DNA from 3 places in the Pseudoalteromonas sp. 2CM37A genome. Region 3 is predicted to be linked to each of the others. Evidence: predicted binding sites of a transcription regulator. Region 3 holds the regulator's gene; each other region holds the start of a gene.
The links. Region 3 encodes sigma-54, which starts transcription at its own class of promoters, with help from an activator protein. Its sites were predicted from a motif close to GTTGGCACGNNNNTNGNNT; they were not measured.
Positions count from the first base shown of each region.

Region 1 (3,151 bases), on a different contig from region 3:
GCCACCAGGTACTTGCGCGAGTAAAATACGGCCATCAACACCTTTAAGGCTCCCCTCAAAGGCAGCGTACTTTTTACGTACATCTCTAAAGTAAGCCGCTATTTCTTCTAGCTGGTTTAAATCTAATTCGGTATCGCGGGGCGTTCCTTCAACAATCGCTACAATGGTTTCTGTAGCTGAATGACCGTAAGTCATACTCATTGAAGAAATAGCGGTATCAAGCATATCAATGCCTGCATCAATGGCTTTTTGATATGTAGCAGTACTTAAACCTGTGGTTGCATGGCACTGCATAGCAATAGGGATAGAAACGGTTTCTTTTAGCCCTTTAATAAGTTGCTCTGCATCGTATGGTTTTAATAAGCCTGCCATATCTTTAATACAAATAGAGTGACAACCTAAATCCTCTAGCTGTTTTGCAAGGGTTAACCACATATCAAGGGTATGCACTGGGCTTACAGTATAAGAAATAGTGCCTTGCGCGTGTGCTCCTACTTTTACAGCCGCTTTAATTGCCGTTTCTAAGTTACGTACATCGTTCATGGCGTCAAAAATACGAAATACATCTACACCATTTTTGTGGGCACGCTCTACAAACTTTTCTACCACGTCATCGGCATAGTGGCGGTAACCCAATAAATTTTGCCCGCGCAATAGCATTTGTTGTTTAGTATTAGGCATTGCTTTTTTAAGGGCACGAATACGCTCCCACGGATCTTCACCTAAATAACGAATACACGAATCAAACGTAGCGCCGCCCCACGACTCAATAGACCAATAACCGGCATCATCAAGTTTGCTAGCAATAGGTAGCATGTCATCTAAGCGCATACGGGTTGCAAGTAAAGACTGATGAGCATCGCGTAAAACAAGTTCTGTTAATTTTAATTTAGCCATGTGTGCCTCTTATTTATTATTTGATTTGTACTGAGCAATGGCAGCACTAATAGCAGCGATGTGCTCGTTTGGCACACCTTGAGATTTTAAAGATGGTGATTTAACCGGTATTGCAACTTCAGCCTCGTCAAAACGAGCAACCAAGTTAGACATGAGTGACACAGCACCAATCAATATTGAAAGAAATACAAACACGCCCACCATGCCCGTCAGCATCAAGCTACCTGCGGTTGTGAGTACAGCTCCTATATCCATTTTTCTCCCCCTGCACTATATAGCGATATAAAAAACCGCTTTATTTAAATAATTATTCACCGAATAATAACAAAACTTTTAACTTTGTCCACCGCCTGTCAATTGGTAAAACCAATTAAAATTAAACTAACATACAGTCACAATAGTTAACATAGCTAATACAGGGTTAAATTAGCTTAGATATAGATGATAAAAATAACCGTTATAGGCAAAGGTTATATGGTTAAACCCAAAAAACTTAAAAACTATAAAAAATAGTAAGTTAAACGGCAGGTAAAAAATCAGTTTGGGCTAAAATGTAAATTGGTCTTACCAAGATTAGTTAAGCAGCGCGCAAAAATATTTATTTTTTACTCTCTTTACAATAGTGTGAATAAGTTACATCGTTAAACGTAAAACTTACCAATCCTAAATTTATAACCCTCGCTCAAAAAACTATAACGCACTGAAAAATAACAAAATTAAACTCTGGCACGCAACTGGCATCATTACTTTCGAACGAATTTGATAACCAAGGAGAAAACAATGTTACGCTGGACAATTACATTTTTAGTTATTGCTTTAATCGCTGCAGTGTTAGGTTTTGGTGGTATCGCAGGTGCCGCAGCTGGTATAGCAAAAATTATATTCTTTATCTTTTTAGTACTTTTAGTGATTTCTTTAGTTTCAGGTGCGCTGCGCGGTAAATCGCCCAGGTAGCTACTAACATACTTAAAACACTAAACAATCAACATATACAAGGAATTACATTATGAACTCAACAACTTTAAAAGCAGCACTAATCGCCGTATTTGCAGGTTTCTTTATGATGGGTTGTGAAGACAACCACGCAGAAGAAGCAGGTGAGCGTATTGATGAAGCAGTAACTGACGTGCAAAACTCTGTTGAAGATGCATGTGAAAATGTAAAAGAAGGCGTTAACGCAGAAGAAACTAACTGTTAATCTGTTTGGTAACGTAAAAAACGGCTTTTAATAAGCCGTTTTTTTGTGCGCTAATAAAAAGCGGCTTATAACTCTTATAATGCATAGCCTACATTAACGGGTGTGATTTTTACGCTAGCTTGTTAAAATAGCGAAAACTATTACTTATTAGCAATTATGGCACTGACCACCACTTACACACTCGATAAACCCTACTACTACGAATGCTTTGACGAGTCCCACTCTTATAGTAAAGCAGCCAAGCCAAAGTATTTTTTGCTGGCATTACTGGTGTGCTTAGGTTTAATTAGTATTTACGCTATGGACGATCATTACCTAGGTACATTTTTAATAATGCTAGGTGTATTAGAATGCGTTGCCTTTTATTACCGTAGGCCTTGGTGGGTTACGCGCCAAATGTTTAGTCGTGCTTCGGGATCAACGGTTACTCTTTCGTTTACCGATGACGCTATTAGCACCGAAAACCACTATAAAAGCCATACATTTAAGTGGGCAGAAATAACCCATATTATTAAAACTAACCGCGGCTACTTAGTGCACCATAATAAGGGTATGCAATATATTTCTAGCAGTGTATTAACCGATGAAATGCGCGATTTTATAAACAAAAAAGCCACTCAGTGAGTGGCTTTTGGTATAGCTAAGTGCATTACTCAGCTAATTATACGAGTTGATTAAGCATTGCCCGGATTAGGGTTAGACTTTTCAGCTTGTATACGCATGTAAATCTCTTCACGATGCACTGAAACGTCTTTAGGTGCGTTAACACCAATTCGAACTTGATTTCCTTTAACACCTAATACAGTAACAGTTACTTCGTCACCAATCATTAGGGTTTCACCTACTCTACGAGTTAGTATTAGCATTCTCTTGCTCCCATGTTCCAATAAATTATAAGATTCCGCTTGACCATTTTAATGAAAAATTGATTGAAAAGTAAGTAAAAACTCCCAAACTATCCATTTTCTGTTAAAAATTCTGAGTGTAACGCTCTTACTGCTAGTTCTAAATACTTCTCGTCAATTAAAACCGATACCTTGATTTCAGACGTCGATA
Region 1 covers NZ_JALNTJ010000015.1:21,852-25,002, forward strand. The annotation lists gene oadA (sodium-extruding oxaloacetate decarboxylase subunit alpha) at 1-897, opposite strand, end outside; gene MTF68_RS19050 (OadG family transporter subunit) at 907-1,152, opposite strand; gene MTF68_RS19055 (DUF1328 family protein) at 1,678-1,851, shown strand; gene MTF68_RS19060 (hypothetical protein) at 1,904-2,095, shown strand; gene MTF68_RS19065 (YcxB family protein) at 2,252-2,719, shown strand; gene csrA (carbon storage regulator CsrA) at 2,770-2,961, opposite strand; gene MTF68_RS19075 (aspartate kinase) at 3,051-3,151, opposite strand, start outside.
Region 1: a site for sigma-54 is predicted at 1,620-1,638, ahead of MTF68_RS19055 (DUF1328 family protein). Genes of this name have one in related genera too.

Region 2 (3,151 bases), on a different contig from region 3:
TTATTGGTCAATTAGAAGTGAAGGGCATAACACCTGGTATGGCAAACCTAAGCGCTGGGTACATTTTGGCGACGATAACCATTACATTGCTATAAGCGATAATGGCGAGCATAAAAACAGAGATTTGACAGGGCACCAAGTCGGGCTGGCTCACTTTGCCTACGTTACAAACAACCTAGACGCTGTTATACAGCGCTTAAAACACGCCGGGTTTAACATTGATAAAGAGGGGGCAGAAAACCCATTTAGAAAAAACGTATATTACTTAGACCCTGCAGGATTCGAGGTTGAGTTTGTGCAGTATATGAGTGACATTCCAAGCGAGCGTAATAACGACTTATAAAATAGGCAGTAACTAACGGTGTAGAAAAGCGCATAATATGGCTTTTCTACCCATTTGTTTTTACCCGTATTATTTATTACTCACCCCAAGCTGGGCCTTTAAATCATTAGCAAAACTCACAAACTTTTCTTTAATGGTGCGTTTAACTTTTACCTCCACCGAACCTAAAACTGTTTTACCTTCTAGGTTAATTGTGGGGCCTTGGCGCTTATTAAGCGACACCGTTTTGTTTTCAAAACTACCTAATATACAAAACATTTTAGAAACTACATTGACGTGCTCTGGTACGTAAATTTCTTCGCTGCCAAAAATACAATTTACATGCACGGTAACATGTTGGTGGGCAAAAATAGCATCAGTAAAATCTAAAACAATCGACCCCATATAGTTTTGAATATAAATATCTTTAGGCACCACCCATTGGCCGCTACGCTCGCTTGAGCCTAAAATGCTTCGCAGTGTTAAGTTTTCTTCATCCGCTTGTTGGGCACTGTAGTTAGGGGCAAATTGCGTTTGCTTTTGAGCACTGTACTGGGTATCTGTAGTAAGGGTTAAATCCTCTACTAAATCAAGTAACGCAGTATTATCGGTTGCTTCCATTGCACTGTCTAAACGCCTTTCAAAGGCTTCAGCTGAAATAACGCCATGGCTGTAGTTATAAATAAGTTGGTCTATCACTTGTTCGCGAACTTGCTCTATTGGGCGGTCTTCAATTTTTACAGACATGGGAATAATCCTTTTTATATGAGTTGCCACTGTACATAGCAAGTGGTGTACCAAAAATTAACTGTTTATATATCAATGGCTTATTATTTTAATAACTCCGCTTAATTTATTATATTAACGATAGATTAACCAAAACAGCAATATAATCGTTATTTTCACCACTTAAGAAAGTTTTACCTAATAGCCTGTAAATGTTTACTCGGAGGTGTTTTTATTTATACCTAATAAAATAGCTAACTCCATGAATTTAAAGTGTTAATAAAGTTGGCCTAAAGCTCGCATATATAAGAGTGTCTTTAATCAAAAGGAGAAAGATTATGAAAACATTCAACAAATCTATGATTGCGGCTTTAGTTCTAGGTACTACAGCTATGGGTGCTCAAGCGGGCACTTGGGAAAATGAAAGTAAAGATGCTTGGATTGATGGTAAGGCAGAAACAGTGCTTCTTATGAACACTAATCTAAACAACTTTGACATTAACACTGATGTAAAAAATGGCAAGGTAGTACTTACAGGTAAAGTAAACAGCGACCTTGATAAAGAGCTAGCTGAAGAACTTGTAATTAGCCTAGATGGCGTATCTGATGTAGAAAACAACCTAACTGTTGTGAAAAACATGGATATGGACGACAAAGATCGTGACACTATGGATGATGACGATAACGACTTAACTGACGCTAAAATCACCACAGTAATTACTACACGTTTCTTATTTGACTCAGAAGTTGACGGTACAGATATCGACGTTGATACCGACAACGGTATAGTAAAACTTAAAGGTTCTGTTGAAACAGAAGCTGAAAAGCAGTTAGCAGTAAAAATTGCTAAAAATGCTGAAGATGTTCGTGACGTAGTAGATGAACTAACTATTGTTGCTGAATAATACACTATACTAAAAAGCCCAGCTTAGCTGGGCTTTTTGCTTGTCATTTTTAAAGGAGCTATATCATGGATATCATTCGTATAATACTGTCGATTTTATTACCGCCACTGGGTGTATTTTTACAAGTTGGTTTAGGTATGCACTTTTGGCTAAATATTTTACTAACTTTACTGGGTTACTTCCCTGGTTTAATTCACGCTATCTACATTATTGCTAAAAAATAATGTGTGGTGTGTTCAATGTGAGCCGGCCACTTTTTTATAGTTATTAAAATTGTAAAAAAGCGGCTTACATACTTCTGTGTTTATTTTTCTGTTATTTCCTGCCTATTCGCATGCAAAAAGATTACTATTTAAGCAGTCAGCTTACTGATTGTTAAAATAAAGGTTTTTGCTAGTGACAAGCCTTAAAAAACTTTTTATACTGCAACCCGCTTTAGTCGCTCAGTGGCTAAACGCTTCAAAAATTAACTACCTCGTAGTTATACAAAGTTGGCCCCTTAGCTCAGTTGGTTAGAGCACACGACTCATAATCGTTAGGTCCCCAGTTCGAGTCTGGGAGGGGCCACCACTTTCCAAAGCTTTCCAAGTAAATACCTACTAACCGAAATCACTCTGTGCTACCTCTGTGCTACTTTTAGTATAGCGGAAAACATCTCTATATGCTTGATATGATTAATCCCTTACCTTTTACTGAGCTTCACTTCTAAGCAGGAAAGCTTGTTGCTATATGATTGGTATTGTTTTGCTTGATAGTAGTTAACATTCAGGTAAATCATTCCTTCACCAAGTAAATGCTATAATATTCATCGTTCTAAGCAATAGGAAGCGAATGATGGATACTAACGAATACTACTTTTTAAAGAGCTTTTTAAAACCTAAAAGCTTATCGAAAGTGTTGAGTATGAGAGATTGGACTAGTTACTTAGGCCGTGATGCAAAGCTCGCTTTAAATAAATTTGAAAAAGAGGGGGTTTTACAGTCAGCTAATACTCAGGAAGTTGTCACAGCGACTTATTCTGCTCCAAATTTAAAAAAGATTTCTCAAAACCTTAACCTACCAACCTCTGGTAAAAAATCTGTTTTAGTTCGCAGAATATTGGAAGTAGCACCAAATTATTTTAATGGTAATTCATTAGAGCATGATTTCTTTGTTTGTTCCTGTGAGGGGGCGAAACAAATTGAAGCTAAAGGAAAAA
Region 2 covers NZ_JALNTJ010000006.1:84,797-87,947, forward strand. The annotation lists gene MTF68_RS14730 (VOC family protein) at 1-343, shown strand, start outside; gene MTF68_RS14735 (LiaF domain-containing protein) at 413-1,069, opposite strand; gene MTF68_RS14740 (BON domain-containing protein) at 1,387-1,953, shown strand; gene MTF68_RS14745 (YqaE/Pmp3 family membrane protein) at 2,019-2,177, shown strand; tRNA gene MTF68_RS14750 (tRNA-Ile) at 2,447-2,523, shown strand; gene MTF68_RS14755 (hypothetical protein) at 2,785-3,151, shown strand, end outside.
Region 2: a site for sigma-54 is predicted at 1,333-1,351, ahead of MTF68_RS14740 (BON domain-containing protein). Genes of this name have one in related genera too.

Region 3 (3,151 bases):
GGCGCAGGTAAAACCACCACCTTTTACATGATTGTAGGGTTAGTACCTAGCGACAAAGGTAAAATTTCTATTGATGATAACGACATTACGTTATTACCTATGCACAGCCGCGCCCGTTTAGGCATTGGCTATTTGCCGCAAGAGTCATCAATATTTAGAAAGCTGACAGTTTATCAAAACCTAATGGCTATTTTAGAAACGCGTAAAGAGCTCAATAAAGCCGCGCGAGAAGAAACGCTTAACAACTTACTTGATGAATTTAGTATTCAGCATATTCGCGATAGCCAAGGTATGGCGCTTTCTGGTGGTGAACGCCGCCGTGTAGAAATTGCCAGAGCACTGGCAGCTAACCCTAAATTTATTTTATTGGATGAGCCTTTTGCTGGTGTTGATCCGATTTCAGTGTTAGATATAAAGAAAATAATAGAACATCTTAAAAACCGTGGCATTGGCGTATTAATTACCGATCACAATGTAAGAGAAACCCTTGATGTTTGTGAAAAAGCCTACATTGTTTCTCATGGGGAGCTAATTGCATCTGGCACCCCAGAACACGTATTAAATGACAAAACTGTACGCGATGTTTATTTAGGCGAGCAATTTAGGCTGTAACATTTAAGCCACACCTACAAGCATCTGCTAATATTAATTATAACAACATAAAAGGATTGTTAGAGATACATGAGGCAATCATTACAGCTGCGCATGGGCCAGCAACTTACAATGACTCCACAATTGCAACAAGCGATTCGCTTGCTGCAGCTCAGTACATTGGATCTCCAGCAAGAAATACAAGAAGCACTTGATAGCAACCCGCTATTAGAAGTAGAAGAGCAAGATTACACGGAAGAGTCGGCTGGAAAAAATGAACAAAAAGCAGATACGGATGATGTAACCGTAAGCGCATCGGCTGACGATACAACCAGCGAGTACGAGCAAGACAGTGGCGAAGCTTTAAATAAAGACACCGTTAGCGATGATATGGCAATGGATGTAACTTGGGATGAGTACATGAGCGCAGCCCCTGCGGCATCCTCAGGCCCAATGCCAGAAGATGAGTCTATTTATCAAGGTGCCTCTACTGAAACGCTACATGAGTATTTAATGTGGCAGCTTCAGCTTACTCCTTTTAGCCCAACTGACGAAGCCATTGCTATTGCCATTGTAGAAGCTGTAGATGACTCGGGTATTTTAACGCTAAGTTGCGAAGAAATTTTAGAAAGCTTTAACCAAGAAAACGATGACGAAGTTGAAGTTGAACTTGATGAAATAGAAGCCGTTTTAAAACGTATTCAGCTATTTGACCCTGTAGGTATAGCCGCGCGCAGTTTACAAGAGTGCTTGTGTATTCAGCTAAACCAGTTTGATAAAGACACCCCTTTTATAGAACAAACTAAAATGATCTTAACCGATCACATTGATCTATTAGCGGCACGCGACTATCGTACATTAATGAAAAAGACTAAGCTTAAAGAAGACGAGCTTAAAGAGGTCATGACCCTAATACATACCCTCAACCCAAAACCTGCAGATACAATAGTAAGGGAAGAGTCAGAGTATGTAATACCGGATGTGTCGGTTAAAAAAATAAAAGGCCGCTGGGTGGTAGAGCTAAACCCAGATAGCATGCCAAAAATACGCGTAAATAGTCAGTACGCGGCTATGTCACGTACCGTAAAATCAAGTGGTGATAGCCAATTTATTCGCTCTCACTTACAAGAAGCTAAATGGTTTATAAAAAGCCTTGAAAGCAGAAACGACACGCTGCTCAAAGTAACAAACTGTATTGTAAAACAGCAACAAGCATTTTTTGAACATGGCCCAGAAGCCATGAAGCCAATGGTTTTAAACGATGTTGCTGAAATGGTAGAAATGCATGAATCGACAATTTCGCGTGTTACTACGCAAAAATATATGCATACGCCACGTGGTATTTTTGAGCTTAAGTATTTTTTCTCAAGCCACGTAAGCACTGAAAACGGCGGAGAGTGTTCATCAACCGCAATACGTGCCCTAATTAAAAAGCTAATTGCCGCGGAAAACTCAGCTAAACCATTGAGTGATAGTAAAATTGCGGATATATTGGCAGAGCAAGGAATTAAAGTAGCTAGACGCACAATAGCAAAATACCGTGAATCGCTAGCTATTCCACCGTCAAATCAGAGAAAGAGTTTGATATAAGACGTAAAAAACAAAGAGGAAATGCTTATGCAACTAAACCTAACTGGTCGTCACGTAGAAGTAACTGATTCACTTAGAGACTATGTAAATAATAAATTTGCAAAGCTAGAAAGGCACTCAGATCATATTAGCAATGTGCATGTCATTCTCGATGTAGAAAAACTCAACCAAAAAGCAGAAGCGACTATTCATGTAAGTGGCGCAGATTTATTTGCCTCAACAGAGCACCAAGATATGTATGCCGCTATAGACTCGTTGATTGACAAGCTCGATCGTCAAGTCATAAAACATAAAGAGAAGCTTGCTAGACACTAATATTATGAAATTAAGTACATTAGTATGCCAGGACTGCAGCAAAGCTGCGGTCCTTTTTAGTAGTAAAAAAAGAATTTTAGAGTTTATCAGTGAGCTTGCTCATGAAAAGCTCCCCTACTTACCACAACAAGATATTCTTAATGCGCTGGCAAGCAGAGAAAAGCTAGGCAGTACAGGCATTGGCCGGGGGATCGCCATTCCTCATGGCAGAATGGGTGGCGTAGAAGAGCCGCTGGCTTTAGTACTTGTTAGCGACACGCCTGTTAACTTTGATGCTATTGATAACTGCCCTGTTGATATTTTTGTTGCACTCATCGTACCAGATGGCGATAACCAACAGCACCTAAAGACTCTGGCAACCATAGCTGATAAACTGAGCAACAAAGAATTTTGTAAACAGCTGCGTAGTGCTAAAACCGATGCAGAGCTGTATCAAGTAATTGTTGATCAATCGTAGTAAATACTAAGGGCTATAAATGGAGTTAATTATCATAAGCGGCCGTTCTGGTTCAGGTAAGTCGGTTGCTTTACGCGTGGTTGAAGATTTAGGCTATTATTGCGTAGATAATATTCCGGTCAACTTACTGCCCTCTTTAGTGCGAAGTGTTTCAGATAACTATGACAAAATAGCCGTTAGTATAGATGTTCGTAATAT
Region 3 covers NZ_JALNTJ010000003.1:242,764-245,914, reverse strand. The annotation lists gene lptB (LPS export ABC transporter ATP-binding protein) at 1-612, shown strand, start outside; gene MTF68_RS08470 (RNA polymerase factor sigma-54) at 682-2,181, shown strand; gene hpf (ribosome hibernation promoting factor) at 2,209-2,496, shown strand; gene MTF68_RS08460 (PTS sugar transporter subunit IIA) at 2,501-2,953, shown strand; gene rapZ (RNase adapter RapZ) at 2,973-3,151, shown strand, end outside.